DNA from 3 places in the Pelotomaculum isophthalicicum JI genome. Region 2 is predicted to be linked to each of the others. Evidence: riboswitches for the same ligand, from Rfam matches in the RefSeq annotation. Region 2 holds a riboswitch; each other region holds the start of a gene.
The links. Region 2 has a riboswitch for cyclic di-GMP ahead of L7E55_RS09930 (ArsB/NhaD family transporter). Riboswitches for the same ligand answer to the same signal wherever they lie in the genome.
Positions count from the first base shown of each region.

Region 1: it holds a riboswitch for cyclic di-GMP, as region 2 does, so the genes downstream of both, L7E55_RS09030 (HD-GYP domain-containing protein) here and L7E55_RS09930 (ArsB/NhaD family transporter) in region 2, are expected to answer to the same signal.
Region 3: it holds a riboswitch for cyclic di-GMP, as region 2 does, so the genes downstream of both, L7E55_RS02870 (fimbrial biogenesis chaperone) here and L7E55_RS09930 (ArsB/NhaD family transporter) in region 2, are expected to answer to the same signal.

Region 1 is NZ_JAKOAV010000014.1:79,212-85,539, forward strand. It holds gene L7E55_RS09020 (helix-turn-helix domain-containing protein) at 1-651, shown strand, start outside; cyclic di-GMP riboswitch class I at 1,224-1,307, shown strand; gene L7E55_RS09030 (HD-GYP domain-containing protein) at 1,784-2,353, shown strand; gene L7E55_RS09035 (ATP-binding protein) at 2,547-3,815, shown strand; gene L7E55_RS09040 (STAS domain-containing protein) at 3,838-4,188, shown strand; gene L7E55_RS09045 (PP2C family protein-serine/threonine phosphatase) at 4,193-5,401, shown strand; gene L7E55_RS09050 (STAS domain-containing protein) at 5,411-5,722, shown strand; gene L7E55_RS09055 (FapA family protein) at 5,753-6,328, shown strand, end outside.
Region 2 is NZ_JAKOAV010000017.1:18,400-24,727, forward strand. It holds gene L7E55_RS09920 (hypothetical protein) at 1-58, shown strand, start outside; gene L7E55_RS09925 (S-layer homology domain-containing protein) at 74-1,105, opposite strand; gene L7E55_RS09930 (ArsB/NhaD family transporter) at 1,382-2,752, opposite strand; cyclic di-GMP riboswitch class I at 2,940-3,029, opposite strand; gene L7E55_RS09935 (NADH-dependent [FeFe] hydrogenase, group A6) at 3,132-5,030, opposite strand; gene L7E55_RS09940 (NADH-quinone oxidoreductase subunit NuoF) at 4,972-6,328, opposite strand, start outside.
Region 3 is NZ_JAKOAV010000003.1:101,151-107,478, reverse strand. It holds gene L7E55_RS02885 (sensor domain-containing diguanylate cyclase/phosphohydrolase) at 1-922, shown strand, start outside; gene L7E55_RS02880 (hypothetical protein) at 945-1,529, opposite strand; gene L7E55_RS02875 (hypothetical protein) at 1,750-2,220, opposite strand; gene L7E55_RS02870 (fimbrial biogenesis chaperone) at 2,275-3,243, opposite strand; cyclic di-GMP riboswitch class I at 3,356-3,449, opposite strand; gene L7E55_RS02865 (ribonuclease J) at 3,576-5,234, opposite strand; gene dapA (4-hydroxy-tetrahydrodipicolinate synthase) at 5,472-6,328, opposite strand, start outside.

The sequences.
Region 1 (6,328 bases), on a different contig from region 2:
TTTAATGACAGGACTGCTCTAAAGATAGGTGAAGATACAATTCAGTCCCCGCAGGGGAAAATTTTAGCGCTGTCACCGGGCATCCCTCACCATGAGGTGCATTCCGGTCAACACCCGGGATATGTGGCAATTCTTATTGAAAAAGAGTTTTTTCAAGAGCAGTTGCTGGCATACCCAGTCACTCAAAATATTGTTTTTCGCGGAGCTGTATATGAATGTTTGCCTGCTTTATTATCAAGACTTAAGGAATTCATGATTGAAATTGATAATAAGATGCCTGGTTCTGAAATTATCGTAAAGGCGCTCAGCGTTGAGTTGTGCCATTTAATCATTAGAAGCATATTTAATATTAATTGTAAAAGAGACCGGATAAAATACCGATTTGAAATAGACAAAACTATTGATTATATGCATTCTAATCTATGGCGAAAGATATCCGTTGAGCGGTTGGCGGGGATAGCCAACATGTCCCCGTCATATTATGCGAGAATTTTTAAAAGAGAGACCGGTCTGACTCCGATTAATTATTTAAATAACATAAGTTATGCAGTTACAGGAAAACAGCACCAATTCCATAACAACAAAAATGGTTGTGAAGGCCAAAATTTTTCGATGAACCTTGAAAACCGATCGCCAGTTGTGTCAAAATAGACTTGGATTTGTTGCTCGTAACAGCAAATCCGATGGCTGGCGTTGAATAAGTACCCGACCATTTCACGGTGGGAGAGGGCTTCTTCGGCGCCTTCTTTATTCAGATTCATTTTTGTATCACCCGTATCGACAATGATGGCAAAAAAATACCATCCATTTCGATTATTGGGCGATTTTAAAAATGGTACTTATTTACTGTAAGTGCATAACTACTGGCCTGTTAAAACAGTTGAAAACTCACGAATTTGCTTTTCAGGCTTACGATCCAATGGCCCTTTCAAAACACAGGCAACGACATTGGCTTGGTGTGCATCCAAGCCGGCACAACATGTACGTATTGCATCCAAATTAACATCCTTCCTTTCTAAGCAGGGCACAACCGCCTGATCATCTGAAATTTGATGGGTGTGCTCGTGGCAACAACATATTGTACTCAAGCCGGATGGCAGTGCAACCCGCGCCGAGACATCTGCCGTAGTCAGCCTCTTCCTGAATGTACAGCCAGGATAATGGTCCTATTATTAAGACTTAGGTCCTATTGACACTGGGACCGTCGAAAGATACAATGTGTTAAAAGAAAAAGGTAAACCCAGTCGAAAGATGGGGACGCAAAGCCACGGGTCTAAAGCGAAAGCTATGACAGCCGGGTTGCCGTGAATATTTTTTAATTGAGACACTACCTTTCACGGCAAGGTAGTTTTTCGTTTTTATATAGTGCGTTAGTACTATAGCAATGTCGTCTTGGTGCTAAATTAACGGAATTTTGGTTTTGATTAAGGCTATGAATGAGTAATTTTATAGTATTTTGAAATTACGGGTGAAAAGTCATGGATCTTAGTTGCCAGACATATTCCAGAAAAATGGCTTGGTTCGGAATTACCCCCCGGAACAACATTGTTTCAATCATGTATAAAATAGCACTATGCAAATCTATAAGAACATATGTTCTGGGGGGGGGGGGGGTGATATTTCAAAATTTACCATAATTATGCGTATATGCAATACTCTGCTTATATCCTCTCTTTATGCCAACCACTTTAAGCGCGCTGGATACCGCGCACCTCCACTTATTACTGTAGCCACGCCACAAATTTTCCTCCATTAAAAATATTGTCCCGAGGTGTCTTCAAATTTGAAGTTGACGTTTATTCGTGTTGCCGAAACCTTACTCAAGGTAATCGAAGCACGCGACGCAAGTTGTGCGGCTCACTCACGAAAGGTCGCGCTACTCGCCAAAATTATCTCCGGGGAAATGGGCATGACTTTAAAAATGCAAGAATACCTATACTTGGCCGGCTTGTTCCACGACATTGGCAAGGTCGGAATAAAGGACTCATATCTGTCAAAGCCGGGAAAGTTAAGCCCTGCCGAATGGGTTGAAATAAAAAAGCATCCGGTTATTGGCTGCGAGATAATCAAGACGATCCCGGGTTCGCAAGATATCAGCCTGATGGTGCTTTATCACCATGAACGGTACGACGGGAAGGGTTATCCTGCTGGTTTGCAAGGTGAAGCCATCCCCCTGGGAGCACGTATTTTAGCCGTGGTGGACGCATTCGATGCGATGGTTGCAGATCGGATTTACCGCCCGAAGCTGGAGCGGGAGGCAGCTATTGCTGAACTAATGCGTTGCTCCGGAAGTCATTTCGATCCGTCCGTCGTGGAAGTATTTTGCCGGGTCTTACCTGGAATAAAAGTGTAGCTTAAAAGAGATCGTTTATATGGGAAGCTCCCCTGTCTATAAAATTCGATGCATTTCCTGTGCTGGTTGATAATCACGTATCAGGCGATTTGCTTTTACCCTTATGTGGTTTTATATAAAGTTTTCGATTTCTCCATGTTTAACTCATTGTAGCTGCTGTAAGTTTGTTTTGGTTGTGGTGGTGGAGTAAAAAGTGCAGAAATGTCAAATTTGTAGCCAACAATATCCTGATCGCCCGTGTCAGAAGTGCCCGGACTTCATTGGCGGAGGGGAGATGCGCCATGAGTTGCACCAGCCGATACCCGTGACGCTGGAAGCGCCGGACGGCTTGAAATATCCAGCCGAAATTTTGGTTCTGAACCCGATCGAGCTGGGATTGAGGACAAAAGCACCCCTGCAGGGCCAGTATACCATCCGGTTGCTTGATCAACTGATGCTGGAAGTAAGGCCGGTGGTAATAAGGGGTAAAGGTGATACTCACCCTTTCGATATTTTTGTTGTTCAACGTGCGGGAGAGACCTCATCACGCCTGGGCGGAGAAGTCTACCGCCTGCTTACCAGCACCACCGGACAATTCATTGAAGAAATCAGCCAACAGATGCCCGACCATCTTAAGGAATTGGTGCGTCAACGTTTAATGGCGGAAGTGGAAAAGTCGGAACTAATCAATGCCATGCGTTTAGGCCGGGTGCTGAAATATGAGCGCGGCAGGTTTCGACATCTTTCCGGACAGACAGACATGGACTTGCCTATGGAAGAAGTACGATCCTTGATGCATGAGGTGGTCAGATTGGGTAACCATCGGAGAGAGGTTATCATCAGCGCCGAGGGCGGGCGAGTGTTGGATCTGCACGGCATTCCTTTTGATTATCAAAGCGGCGGCCTGCTGGCTTTCGATATAACCGACATTATCGAGAAGGAAAGAAAAATCCACCGCCAGCAAATACAGGCATACCGGGAAGCCATGGCGGCGGTAACCGGCGGACGTTTCAACCTGGTCAGCCGGGAGGAAGCGAAAAATTTTATTGTAAAAGAACGGATACTGCTGCATTCCTATCTCAAGGAGCCAAAGGACATAGCTTTAGCCCGGTTGTCGTTAAAGAAAGTGTTATCCGCCATCCCATCTTCCAGGCATTACCATGTCCTCCTCTGTTTTTCGGAAGCGCTTACTAATGTCCTGAAGCATGCCGTATCAGGCGAATGGTTCGCCGTTCAATTGGATGGAAGACTTCGGCTGGTGGTAAAAGACGATGGGCCGGGCATCAAACTTGCCGACTTACCCAAGGCAACCCTGATGCAGCACTATTCCACCAAGAATTCCCTGGGCTGCGGCTTTACCCTGATTACCCATTACGCAGATCGACTGTACCTGCACACAGATGCGGGCGGTACCATGCTGGCAATGGAATTCGACAATTCAAGGTCGGGAAATCCCCCTTGCAGCCAGCCGGAAAAACAGTAAGGTGGAAGAGGAGGTCTTGTTTTTGCTTAAAAGCTTGCTCCGGATAGACGAAAACGTTCGCTATGTATGCCTCGAAGGGGAACTGGACCTGGAAGCCGTGGATGTACTGATTGAACTTACCCTGAGCAACTGCGAAAACGAAAAGTCCCTGGTTTTGGACTTGGGCGGTGTCAGCTTTGTTGATTCCACCGGCATCCATTGTTTGCTGGAAATATGGCGCCAATGGCGGCAGCGTGAGAAGTCTGTGCAGTTGATAAATGTGCAGGAGGATGTGAGTGAAATCCTCAGGCTGGTGGGGCTGGATGAGTTTTTTAAAGTGCCCGGCCCCCATGAGAACGGAGAAGTTTTTTGGAAGGTAAAAAAAACCAGGTGAGATTATGGAGGACCAGCGACTAATAACCGGGGATGATTTGAACCCGGAATGGCGGCTAAAAAGGGTATTGAATGATCTTGGGACTCTAATCAATGTCGATTATACTGCCTTAGTGGGTATCAGCGGAGAATCGCTTACTGTGCTGGCAGAATGGCGCAAAAGTGAAGATGGAGAATCCATCCTCCTTTCGCTTCTGCAAAAAGATTTTAACGACTATGTCCGCGCAGTGCATGACCGGGGTAATAGCCCTCATGCTCCGGAGGCTGGAGCGGGTAATACAACCGGCTGCACCTGGAAAAGCGCTCTTACCATGGCAGTGCCTGTGCCGGTGGAGAAAGGAGTTCTGGGCGTACTAGTACTGGGGTGCAAAAAGCCGCGCCGGTTTTCTGACTTAGCCCTTAAAACAATATCTATAGTTGCCCGCGTCCTGGGTTGGGCGCTGGAAGATGCCCTGCGGTGCAGGCTGGCGCGGAAAAACCTGGAGGACGTAAAGTCCGAACTGGTCCTGGCCCAAAAAGCACAAGAAAACCTTTTGCCGCAGTATTTTCCCGAGTTGGAAGGGATAGAGATAACCGGCCGGAGTATACCCGCCCGGGTTGTAGGGGGCGACTACTTTGACTTTCTGCTCCTGGACGGGGGACGGTTGGTAGCGGTAATCGGGGATGTTATGGGCAAAGGTATGGCGGCCGCCATGTTGATGTTTATACTGCGCAGCACTCTACGGGCTATTCTTGCCGAAGAAAAGGACCTATCCAGGGTTTTGTCGCGGTTGAATGCCATTGTAGGGGTAGACCTCCGCCGGGCCGGGGCTTTTGCCACTTTTTGCATCATTGTATATGATCCGGACTTGCGCCAGATCTGCTGTTTCAATGCAGGGCATCATTACCCTTTATGCTACCAGGGTGGGAAGGCGGAAACATTAATAACCAATGGAATTGCCCTGGGGCTTCAAGAAAAATATGATTACAAAGATTCCCGGAAGCTCGCCCTATTCTCAGGAGAGGTAGTTCTTCTTTATACCGACGGGGTAGTGGAAGCCCGTAACCAGCACGGCGAAAAATTTGGGCTCGCCAGGCTGAAAGAGGTATTACAGTTAAATGCAGGCCGCAACGCTGCCGGAATCCGGGAGGCTGTTATAGAGGCGGTTTCGCGATTTGCCAGGGGCACATCCCAAAAAGATGACATTACCCTCGCTGTTATAAAAGTAAGGTAGGGAAGTTTTATGCAAATAAGAAAAAGGAAAACCCTGGAAAACGTTATTTTGGATCTGAGCGGGGAGTTGGATTTCAGCAACGTCGATGAACTAAAAAACCAGGTCCTTGCAGAGCAGGACGGGGGAAAGATCACTATAAATATGGCGGCAGTAGATTTTATCGATTCTTCAGGGGTAGGAATACTTCTTCATCTGGCCCGGGAGCTTTCCGAGCAGAACCGGGTTTTTGAAGTTATCAATATTCCGGAAAGCATCCGGGAAAGTATGGCGCTTATCGGTTTTTTTCAGGTTATAGAAGCAATACAGGTGAACGGATCCTAGGTAATTATCATAGCCTGGGGAGGGATGGTCATGCAAGAAGTTGTGGTTCAAGGGGCAACTGTTCAGGACGCACTGAAGCAGGCAATGCATTTGCTTGGTGCAAAGCAGTGCGAGATTCAAATACAGGTGCTTAATCCCGGAAGTTCCGAAGTAGCGTGTCTTGGCAGGCGTCCCGCGGTTGTTAGGGCGTGGAAAAAGAAGGAATCAGAAAAGCCTTCGGAAGGCGATTTCCAGTCTATCACGGCGTCAGATCACGAAGAGCAAACCGGCCCACTGGCAAATCCTGAATCATTGGCTGTAACTGCCGAAAGGTCTATATCCCTTGCAAGGGTGGAATACGGCGAGATAATATTAGAATATTCTAAGGGGGAGCCTTACCCTGTTGTGGTTCCCTGTCCAGGAATAAATTTATGGGTTAACGGAAACCGGCGCACTGAGCCGGTTGCGTTGACAAAAGAGGATGTTATCCGGCTTGAAGCCGTCAATGAAGAACGAGAGGGCGGCTGGCACTTGCAGGTTTCGGAGGACGGCATGAGTGCAGTTCTGCACGTCCGACCGAAGTTACGTATTACCCGTGAAATTGTTGATCTCCCTCCGTCAAATCAC
Region 2 (6,328 bases):
TATTTCTTTACCACCCGAGAAAGTGGCGGAAATCGCTCAAGACATGAAGGATTTGTGAAGTTATGGAGGAAAGTTAATTTTCCTTCTTAGTCTCATAGGATTCAAGTGTTCTTTGCAACAATGTCAGCAGTTCAGATTTAGTAATAAATTGATCCGGCTTAAAGGCACCGTCAGGATATCCGATGACAATACCCTTGGCCGCGGCGGCTCTTATGCCAAGCGCCCACGCAGGCAAATCATCTGTAAAGTTAGTATTTTGTTCTGACGTTGGGAATAGTTTACCTGCCGCGTTGGCTGCCTCCGCCCTGGTTAGATAATTATCCGGCTCAAGTAAATTTTGACAGCCGACAATAACCCCGGAATCTATTAATGGCTTTATTTTATCCAGATCTTGCGGAGAAATTTTATCTGAGTCCAAGAAACGCTCTGTAAGGATTTTATCGTCATAGACTATTTTTAACGGACATGAGGGGAAAGGTACGGTCGAATCAGCCAGAATTTTCATAAACTCCAGCCGGGTAACTTTTTCATCAGGATTTTCCTTATATTCTTTCGCGACATCAATTAACCGGGATACTCTAAGCGTACTATAATTTTCTTTATCAAAAACAAAGTCCAATACCATGATCTTGCCTGCGGCATCAATATTCCCGACTTCCACAGTAATGGAACGGGGGGTACCTGATATAAATTTGATACCCGGTACATTTTTGGCGTCCTGTATCTGATTTTTTTCGCCGTCCAAAATCTTGGGCCACTCAACATAATTTTTATACGTGTCGGCGGTAGGAGCTTGCATATAGCACGCGCCCACCGGCAGAGTCACCATTACTTTGTTCCCGGGCTTTACCGGGATACTTATATCTTTCTTTCCCGTTATCCTTAAAGTACCCATTACCCTGTTATCGCCAAACGAAACATTGGGGGTCGACAGTACTGTATTAATTGTATTACCTTCGTGTACTTTTTCGCCCCCACAATCCGGATCGGAAACAGTAATGGCGATATCGCTATCAGCAAAACCTATGGACGGTATACCAAGCGAAATTAAAAACAGGGCAGTGAAAACCGTTAATATAATAATTCTTCTGGGATTAATATGCACGCAAATAATCTCCTTTTGAGTTAACAATTATTATCTAATTTTACCACACCTTTTCTCTCTTTGAAACACTTTGCGAATACATTCCAACCGCCCACCTCAGCCAAATACATATCCTGAACAGCTAATGCTTTTCCTTTAATTCCCTGCCTGTAAAATAAAAAACCACCTTATCACTAATAGTGGCAGGTGGTATGAACCTTATATTTTCAGGGATTTAGACTATATTATTATTATTTTCGTATACTTATGATGTAACCCGTTTAATGTAACCCGTTTCTATTTTGTAAGCATTTTTGAGAGCGGTTTTAAGAGTAAAAAAAGTACTATTGCGACACCTAGTGTTACAATTATGGCGGTCATAGTGTGAACCAAGTGCCAGAGTAGAAGATAACCAGTGGACACAACTATGGACATCAGCATCAGTGGAAAAGCTATCTTCATATAGTTAATAAAGCTGATAAGCAGACCCCTTTTTTCGGCTATACCTATGACGACCACATTAGCTGAGGCACCGATAGCGGTACCGTTGCCACCCAGACAGGCGCCTAAGGACAACGACCACCAGAGTAAGTTTAAGTCGGCAATACCTCCCAGGCGGCCCATGTCTTGAATTAGTGGGATCATTGTAGCGACAAAAGGTATGTTATCGACAAAGGCCGAGGCTATGGCAGACAGCCAGAGAATCAGCATAGACGTCGGCACCATGTTGCCGCCGGTCACCTCTAGCGACCACTTGGCCATTGCCTCAATAACACCAACCTCTTCCAAAGCTCCCACCACCACGAAAAGGCCGACGAAGAAGAAGATAACAGGCCACTCAACCGCATGCAGAGAATGTTCCGGATCACTCCTGGTGACAAGAAGCAATAGACTGGCCCCTGACAAGGCTATGACGGATGATTCCAGGTGTACATATTGGTGCAGGACAAAACCTAATACGGTAAGAAAAAGCACCACGAGGCATTTATGTAAAAGCTTGGCGTCCTTTATCTCATCCTTCTCATCAATTTCCATAATAACAGATTGAAGTTCCGGTCTGGCCACCAGTTGTTTCCGGTATATGATTTGTATAAAGAAAATGGTCAAAATGTATATAACAACTATGACAGGCGTCAGATTAAAGACAAAATCCATAAAGCCAAGCCCGGTGGCGCTACCGATCATGATGTTCGGCGGGTCACCGATTAAAGTAGCCGTACCGCCAATATTGGAGGAGATGATCTCAGCAATCAGGAACGGCAACGGGTTAAGTTCCAGCTGCTTGGCTATGGCAAAGGTTACCGGCACAATTAACAGCACGGTCGTAACATTATCTAAAAAAGCAGACAAGACAGCCGTGATCAAAGAAAGGGCGGCGATAATTTTGAGCGGTTCTCCCTTTGAACCCTTGGCCGCCTTGATCGCCAAGTATTCAAAAATACCGGTTTGCTTAGTGATGCCCACGATTATCATCATCCCCACCAGCAAGCCAATGGTGTTGAAATCGATGGCTTCGATAACTTGCTCCAGACCCAATATTTTTGTTAAGGCCATCAAACAAGCTCCCACCAGGGCAACCACAGTGCGATGAATTTTTTCTGAAACGATTACTGCGTATGTAATTAAGAATACCGCAGTTGCAAAAAAAACCTGAGTACTTTCTGACAAGATAGACTCCCCTTTCCATATCAATACATTTGATCAATATCTTGTTTTCAAGTTTCACCTCCTTATATTCTCGAATAATTATAAGATTTTTTGTTTTTATAAAGCTATTTAACACAATATCTTAAATAAATAAAAAAAGGGCGAGTATAGTCATATAAGACTATACCCACCCCAGTAAAGTCAGCTTCCTTGTTGCCTGGCAATCATGGCTTACTACTAAGCGTTAGACCCAAGGCTATGCGTCCCCGGCTTTCGCACGGGTTTGCCCAACACGTTGCGATAATATTTATTTAATTTAATTTTATTATATCGTAATTGGCTTTACGGTACAATAATTATATTATTCATAACTTTTGGCATGATATTTGTGCTGGTTATTTCAGCTGTCGTACACTGTCATATTCTCCTTCACATGACCTGCATGATGACCTTTCATTCCCCCAAAGTTAAAACCCGGCAACTCGCCACGCGGCGTAAAATAGGTATGCAGCAGTTTTTTAGACATGTTGCTCAGTGGGTGTCCCAGGAACTCTTCATAAATTTTTTTCACTGCCGGATTTTCGTGAGCGCGCCTTATTTTTTTCGAATAATCGATTCGTTCCAGGGCATCGGCCCGGTTATGGCGGTAATCCAACGATATCTCCTTATGTTCCCTGGTGCCGAATATCGGTTGACCGCCTCCTCCCACACAGCCGCCGGGACAAGCCATGATTTCCGCGTAGTCAAATTGCTCGCCGGCTTTCAACCTGTCCATTAAAATCCTGGCGTTCCCGGTACCATGCGCGATAGCCACTTTAATCCGTCTTCCCTTCAATTCCACCCAGGCTTCTTTCAATCCGCTAAACCCGCGTAACTCCTCATAGTCCAGCACATCCAACTCCTGGCCGGAGGTAAGATAATACGCGGTTCGCACCGCCGCCTCAATCACCCCTCCGGTAGAACCGAAGATAGCCCCGGCGCCGCTGGCAATCCCCATGGGAGTATCATAATCTTCATCCGGCAAGTCGCAGAAATTTATTCCCGCCTGCCTGATCATTCTCGCCAGCTCTCTGGTAGTTAAAACCCAGTCCACATCTTTAAAATTGCCGGTGCCCATTTCCGGCCTGCTGGCCTCAAACTTTTTCGCCGTGCAGGGCATGATTGCCACTACCACGATTTTTTCGGGATCAAGTCCCTGCTTCCCGGCAAAATAAGTTTTAGTCAGAGCTCCGAACATTTCATGAGGAGACTTGCAGGTTGACAAGTTCTCCAGAAACTCCGGGTAAAAGTGCTCGGCGAACTTAACCCAGCCGGGGCTGCAGGAGGACAGCAGGGGCAGCTTGTCACCCTGCTCCAACCTTTCCAATAATTCATGGGCTTCTTCCATGATGGTCAAGTCAGCGGTAAAGTCCGTGGAGAACACCTTGTCAAAACCCAGACGCCGCAAAGCGGCCACCAGTTTCCCGGTAACCACCGTACCCACCGGGTAGCCGAACACCTCACCCAAAGTGACCTGAATGGACGGAGCGGTTTGCACTACTACATACTTGTCCGGGTCTTCAAGCGCCTCCCATACGGAGTCAATACATTCTTTTTCCGTTAGTGAAGCGGTAGGGCAGGCAATCACACATTGTCCGCAGGTGATGCAGGCCACCTGGGAAAGGTCCTGCATGAACGCCGGAGCGATCACCGTATCATAACCCCGGTTGATCGCGGAGTAAACATTTACTTCTTGCACTTTGCTGCAAATTGCCTCACAACGGCGGCATTTGATACATTTGTTATAATCCCGGACAATGAACGAATTCTCGTTCTGAACCGGCAGTTGTTTCATTTCACCGGTGTATTTGATATTCCTTATCCCCAGGTTGTCCGCTATATTTTGCAGTTCACAATTCAAGTTGCGAATACAGGTGGTGCATTCACGGTGATGGTCGGACAGAAGCAGTTCCACCATCGTTTTCCTAACCCTTCTCACCCGCGTTGAAGAAGTATGGACCACCAAGCCTTCGGTTGCGGGAAAAGCGCAGGAAGCCTGGAGCACCCTGTTCCCTTTGATTTCCACTTCAACCAGGCAGACCCGGCAGGAGCCAATTTCATTGACATGACGCAGGTAGCACAGGCTGGGAATTTCGATGCCCGCAGCGTGAGCCGCCTCCAGGACATTCATTCCCTTGTCGGCTTCAATCTCCCTGCCGTCAATCGTAAGCCTGATTTTATCTACTTTTTTCTCCGGGTTGTCATAAAGTTGCCCTGTTCTCCTGACTACCGGTCCCGGTGAAAATTCCGGCGTTTTCAATGATCGTCGCCTCCTTTCCCCTGCCTTGAAAGATCGCCTTTTTCGGACACCTGGCCACGCATGCCGCGCACTTGACACATTTCGCCGGGTCAATCCGGTACGGCTGTTTCGGTTCCCCGGAAATCGCCCCGACCGCGCAGGCTTTGGCGCAAAGACCGCAAGCCACACATTTTTCTTCGTCTACCTGATATTCAAGCAAGGCTTTGCAAACACCGGCCGGGCAGGCTTTATTTCTTACATGGGCAATATATTCGTCCTTAAAATAACTTAGTGTGGAAAGAACCGGATTGGGCGCGGTCTGGCCCAGACCGCACAGAGAGGCGTCGCGGATATCCAGCGAGAGTCTCTCCAAAATATCCAGATCCTCCATCTCACCTTGTCCCTCAGTGATTCTTTTCAGGATTTCCAGCAACCTTTTCGTGCCGACCCGGCAGGGAGTGCACCTGCCGCACGATTCGTCCTGGGTAAACTCCAGGTAAAACCGCGCCAGGTCAACCATGCAATTGTCCTCGCTCATCACGATCATTCCGCCGGAACCCATAATCGAGCCAATTTCCTTTAGTGACTCATAGTCAATCGGCCGGTCGAGGAATTTTTCCGGGATACAGCCTCCTGACGGCCCGCCGGTCTGGACAGCCTTAAATTTTCTGCCTCCGGGTATGCCCCCGCCTATGTCAAAAATTATGGTGCGTAAAGACGTGCCCATGGGCACTTCAATCAAGCCGGTGTTATTTATTTTCCCGGCCAGGGAAAAAACTTTGGTGCCTTTAGTGGTAGCGGTGCCGTACCCTTGGTACCATTCCCAACCCCTTCGTAAAATAATTGGTATATTAGCGTAAGTTTCGACATTGTTAATCAGGGTTGGCTTGCCCCAAACCCCTTCCTGGGCCGGATAAGGAGGCCTGGGGCGGGGCTCTCCGCGCGCGCCCATGATTGAATGAAGCAGCGCGGTCTCCTCTCCGCATACGAAGGCGCCCGCCCCCAAACGCAATTCAATATCGAAGTCAAATGAAGTACCGAAAAGTCCTTTGCCCAACAAACCGGTTTCCCTGGCCTGCTTAATGGCAATTTCCAGCCTTTCAACCGCCACGGGGTATTCCGCCCGCACGTAAATATATCCTTGATTGGCGCCGATACAGCAGGCGGCTATAGCCATGGCTTCCAGCACGCTGTGCGGGTCGCCCTCGAGGATGCTGCGGTCCATAAAAGCGCCGGGGTCGCCTTCGTCAGCATTACACACAACATATTTCGGAGTGACATCCTGCGCGGCAGTCATCTCCCACTTTTTCCCTGTCGGG
Region 3 (6,328 bases), on a different contig from region 2:
AATTATTGTTTGTGATGTGGATGGGTTAAAACTAGTTAACGACACCATGGGACACGAAGCAGGCAACAAACTGCTTCAAGCAGCGGCAAATTTGCTCAGCAACTGTTTTCGCAAGAGTGATATTGTAGCCCGTATTGGTGGAGATGAATTTGTAATTATACTCCCAAGTACCGATAATTCCACAGTTGAAAACGCATGTCAACGGCTAAAAAATGCCATTAAAAAATACAATAAGAGCCAGCCGGAAATCTCTTTAAGCTTATCAACCGGATTTGCAGTTAGCAACGACATCACAAAAAGCTCAACCGACCTATTTAAAGAGGCGGACCTCAATATGTACAGGGAAAAACTAAGTCACGCCCAGAGTACCCGCAGCATCATTGTAAACACCTTAAAGAAGGTTCTGGAGGCCAGAGATTTTATAACCGAGGGGCACGCTGAACGAATGCAGGAAATGGTTGTGCAGCTTGCTATTGCTTGTGGTATCCCCGATCATATGCTAAACGACTTGCGTCTTTTTACCCTATTCCACGACCTTGGCAAAATCGGCATACCTGACCGGATTCTATTTAAGCCAGGTCCCCTTAATGATGATGAATTTCTCCAAATCAAACAGCACTGTGAAATCGGTTGCCGAATCGCCAACACTGTGCCCGATCTTAAATCTATCGCCGATTGGATTCTCAAACACCACGAATGGTTTAACGGTAAAGGTTATCCGTTGGGTTTGGCAGGTGAAGAAATTCCCTTGGAGTGCCGCATCCTGGCAATTGTCGATGCTTATGACGCTATGACGAGCGACCGTCCTTACCGAAAAGCTACAACTGTTAGTGAAGCAGTGGTTGAATTAAAAAAATGTTCCGGTGAACAATTCGACCCACAGCTTGTCCAGAAATTTTTGTCAACACTCCCTCATCAATAAAAATTATTCACAGCTTAACATATCAATTATAAACATGTTCGCTTACACTTGTAGAATCATTTTCATTGTCAATCTTATGAACATCTTCGCTTACACCGGCAGGAATATCTTTGTTCACACTTTTATTTGCATCCGCGTACACACAGGCAATTATATTCACTTCACAACTATACAAGCCAGGCTTAGCGGAAGGTGGAACATTCAAGCGAAAAGCTATTTCTTTTTGATCGCCACTCGCTTTTGCCATAGCCGGCGTTGTCAATACAGGAATCAGCGCATCTGATGCAGGAAGCCACCGTGACTCCGACTTTTCCTTGAACTCCAGCACAGTTGGCAGAAGCTCCTTTAAACCATCTGCTTTTAAAACTGTTGCTTGAATATATAGCTGATATAGGTCATTACCCTTAACCATGACAGTAACATTTTTTTCTTCGCTAATTTTGCCAACATTAACCGTTGGAAATGACAATGAATTAGCATCTATTATGACATCAAGCTGTTTCTGTATATTGGCCTTAGTTTCCAGGTTGGCGCCGTTTGCAGAGCAAATTATTAAACAAAGCGACCCCAGAAGTAAACAAAGGAGTTTTACCGTCCATTTACCCAACGCATCTTCCCCCTTAGTCCAACCACTACTTGCAGCCAGCAAAGCGGCAAGTAGTATAGTGTCTGGGACTAAAGTCCCAGACACTATACATACGCTATCCCACTTATTTCTAGATTTGTTTTCGTCTTGTGATCATGTTAAAATAAACTTAAGCATTGTCAAGACAAAATCCGTTTTGGGTGGCAGCCTTTTTTGGATTATTTGTTTTATGGCAATGCTTTTATTGTGGGACAGCGGAAATTGTAACTGTGGCAGTGTAACTGCCGTCACTTGCGTTACCCGGGAAATTAACCCGAATGTCGAAGTTCTTCGCATCCCCACCTACGACTGCTGTACCGGCGGAAGCCAACATGTTTGTAGCAGTACCTGAAGCATTTGCGTAATTACCTGCTAACAATTGATCCCTGTACTGCAGCACACTAGCCGGTTGTGTTACTCCTCCAGACGCGATGAATGATGTGCTTGAAAGCTGGAGTTGGTAGGCACCGGTTCCACTGGTGGTGGCTGTCAATGTCTCAGGGGTAGTAGCAGTACCTTGCTGTACGTTGTTAAAGGTCAAAGAAGCTGGATTAAGCGCCAGGGTCAATGAGTTTTGAACATTGGCGGTTATAGCCAAGGTGGCTGCATTCACTATGCCCGCGGCAACCATCAGTATTCCTAGCATCAAAAGAATAGCTACGGTTTTTTTCACCTAATTCACCTCCTTTCATGTTGTACCCGGACCGTTGGTGTCATTTAATTATGATTATGCTCCGGGATTATTGTCCTGCAGTCCTCCTTTTTCCGCCAACCGTTTGTGAAGCTTGCGAATATATAGAATGACGGCAAGAATAATGGCCGCAATAATCGTCACCGTACCAGCCATTGTAAGCAGAGGTCCGGTTAAGAATGATAGCTTTCGTTCATAAAAGTTCTCACTATTATAGGTCAACAACATGTTTCCTTGGAAATAACCGATGAATGGCGCTTCGTCCCAAGGAATTTCAATCTTTTTCTCTTTACCGGGCAAAACGTTAAACAATGGTACATTGAGTTGAGTCCTCTGGTTTCTCAGAACGTCATAAATTTCAATATTACCCCGTACTTCCAGGTGCACATCACCTGTGTTTGTTACAGCCACAATAAAAACAGGCTTGCCAGTGTTCCAGAAACCTGTATCCGCTTTAATAACGCGCCAGTCTCGCTTTAGGTTTAAACTTCCAGCGGCATCGGTTACTTTCACGTAAACAAGCGAGCGGATTTCTGATGCCACAGTAATAGCCGCGGACAACTTCCCTTCTTGTTCCGGGAGCATAGGTATGAATTTGCTGTTAAAATAAGTTACATGCTCACCCGCTTCAGCATTTAAAGGAACATCAAATCTTACACGGATTTTACCTTGTTCCCCATTATCCAGTTTTTCCGGAGCGCTGACGACAGTAGCCCAGGTCATGGGCGACCAGCTGGAATCAATGTCCTCGACCTTATTCCACTGGTTGTTTTCCTCGCGAAAATCCTGTAAATATGCTTCAATTCTAACAATTTCACCTGTCCGGTTCTGCACGTTAAATTCTTGTTCGAAGCTTTCCCCTGGTTTAACGGTTTTGTCGACGATCGACGGCCCGAGACTTACACCATTAAGTTCAACTGCATTGGCAGTGTCATATGCTCCTATAAGTAAACCAATCCCTAATAGTAATATAAATATGCCTTTGACCGGTTTTATTCTAACCATATGTCACACCTCAGTTATTCAAAACAACTATATTGTAAACAATTTGTCGCAATATGTAATAATAAAGCCAAGCCCAAGTTAAATACTTAGGCTTGGCGATAATAATATAACCTAAGGCAGCCCGGCTACCGTAAGGCAAATCAATAACCCTTTAGGTCCGTAGCTTTGCGCCCTATGCCTTTCGGCATAGATTGCTTTGTTGTTATTATATAAGTTATTAATTACCTGTGCAATATATTTTTTCACTACATTTACTTAAATATCCGTAATAAGAACGGAAAAGCCGCATAATAGCGGCTTAATTCACTTAGGATTATTTCCAGTTTCTTTCGTCACACTTCCATGATGATGGGTAAAATCATTGGCCTTCTCCTAGTTTTTTCATAAAGAAATTTTCCTAAAACTTCCCTTACTTGCGATTTAATTGCCGACCATTCCGATACACCACGTTCCGTGCATATATCTAACGCATTCCTAACCTTTATCCTGGCTTCTTCCAGCAATTCTTCCGATTCCCGGACGTAAACAAAACCTCGTGATACTATATCAGGACCGGCTACAATCAAACCTGCTTCTCGATTTATTGTAACAACCACGATCAGAATTCCATCCTGGGATAGCTGCTTGCGATCTCTGAGAACGATATTGCCAACATCCCCGACACCTAAACCATCAACAAGCACTTTTCCAGCCGTTACCTTGCCGTTGATTCGCCCGGCGCGGCGGGTGAATTCCAATACCTGGCCATTTTCCGCCACAAAAACATTCCCCGGCAAAACCCCAACTTCTTTGGCCAGTTCAGCGTGCTTAATGAGCATTCTGTATTCCCCGTGCACAGGTACAAAAAACTTGGGGCGAACCAGGTTAATCATCATTTTGAGGTCTTCCTGGCACGGATGTCCTGATACGTGAATACTTGAAGCCGATTCGTAAATAACATACGCTCCTTGTTTGAAAAGCTGGTCTATAATCCGGGCAACCACCTTTTCGTTTCCGGGGATAGGAGTGGCCGAAATAATAACCGTGTCGCCCGGTACAATATCTACCTGTTTATGATCTGACAAGGCTATTCTCGTCAAAGCCGACATCGGTTCTCCCTGACTGCCTGTTGTTAAAATTACCACCTTATGTCTCGGCAGACGGTTTGCCTCATCTAACTCGACCATCGTGTTCTCGGGAATATGAAGATATCCGAGTTCGTAAGCCACACTGACCACATTAACCATGCTACGTCCCACTACGGCAACCTTGCGGTTCTGCCTGTGAGCTACCTGGATGGCTTGCTGGAGCCTGTGCACATTTGACGCAAATGTGGCGATAATAATCCGCTCAGTAGCCTGGCGAAAGGTTTCATCAAAAGTATTTCCCACCATTCGCTCAGAAAGGGTGTATCCTGGTATTTCAGCGTTGGTGCTATCCGACAGCAAAACCAATACACCTTTGTCACCCAACTGAGCCAGCCGGTGAAAATCAGTAACCTGGCCGTCGACCGGGGTCTGGTCAAATTTAAAGTCACCAGTGTAAATAATCACTCCCACCGGTGTATGCACGGCTATTGCCACAGCATCCGGTATACTGTGCGATACTTTGATGAATTCCACCCTGAATGGCCCGATTTGAACAATGTCCCTTGGCTTAACCGAATTAAGAGCGGCATCAACATTCCGCTCCTTAAGCTTACCTTGCAGCAAGCCTAAGGTAAGCCTCGTGCCGTACACAGGAACATTTAACTGCCGCAAGACATAAGGCAGGGCTCCTATATGATCCTCATGGCCATGGGTAAGCACTATCCCGCGGACAAGCTCCCTATTATCCAACAGATAGGTAATGTCCGGAATAACAATATCTATTCCCAACATTTCTTCTTCCGGGAACATTAAACCGCAGTCAATTACTAAAATATTCTCCCCAAATCTCACCGCCATCATATTTTTGCCGATTTCCCCTAATCCTCCGAGAGGAATCAGGGACAATTTGGGATCTCGCGCCAAATCCGCACCTCCTTAACCATCTAAAAAAACAATTATATATCGTACTGCAACCGGTGAGATAAACTAGGAGAAGGTGGGAAGTATTTTATTGACTGATAGTTCTAGGAAAGCCTTGCTTTACATTCAGGTAATATTATACTTCATTTTTTTACCTGCAACAAGCCAGCGCTCAATGGCTTGGACAAATATATTATGGAACCTGTCCACAAGTTCTAATGGTATATATTTATCAACTTCCTATAATAATTTCATGTTTACCAATAAGGAGCAAATATTTTCTTTTTCCGCCGCAGTAACTTGCACTAAAGGAAGGCGCAGACCGCCTACCTGCCAGCCTTTGATGCTTAAAGCAGTTTTCACTGGTGCCGGATTAGTAGTAATAAACATTCCTTTAAAAACAGGGAAAAGTTCCAAGTGAATTTTTGTAGCCAGGGTAGTATTGCCGGAAGTATACGCGTTAATCATCTCTTTAATGCGCATACCTGTTAAGTGAGAAGCCACACTTATTACCCCCTTGCCGCCCAACGCTAGAACAGGCAAGGTCAATGAGTCGTCACCACTGTAAATAGCAAAGTGGTCAGGTAAAGAACGTCTTAATTCACTAACCTGATCCAAACTGCCGCTTGCTTCCTTGATTGCGACAATATTAGTGATCTCAGCAAGCCTTGCCACTGTCTCAGGCAACATGTTTACTGAGGTCCTACCCGGTATATTATACAGAATAATCGGCAGTTCCGTACTCTCTGCTATGGCTTTGAAATGCTGAAAAAGCCCCTCCTGTGACGGCTTGTTGTAATAAGGAGCTACCAGCATAACACCATCAACTCCGGCTTTTTGCGCGGCTTGGGTTAAGACTATGCTGCTGGCAGTGGAGTTACTGCCGGTACCGGCGATTACAGCAGCTTTACCACCAACCTCTTCAACAATCGCTTCGAAAAGCCCGACCTTCTCATCTGTACTAAGAGTCGGCGATTCACCGGTCGTACCTGCAACCACCAATCCGTCCGACCCGGTCTGAACCAGGTAAGAAGCTAATTTTTTGGCCTGGCTTAAATTAATTGTAAGATCTTTATTAAAGGGTGTAACCATAGCTG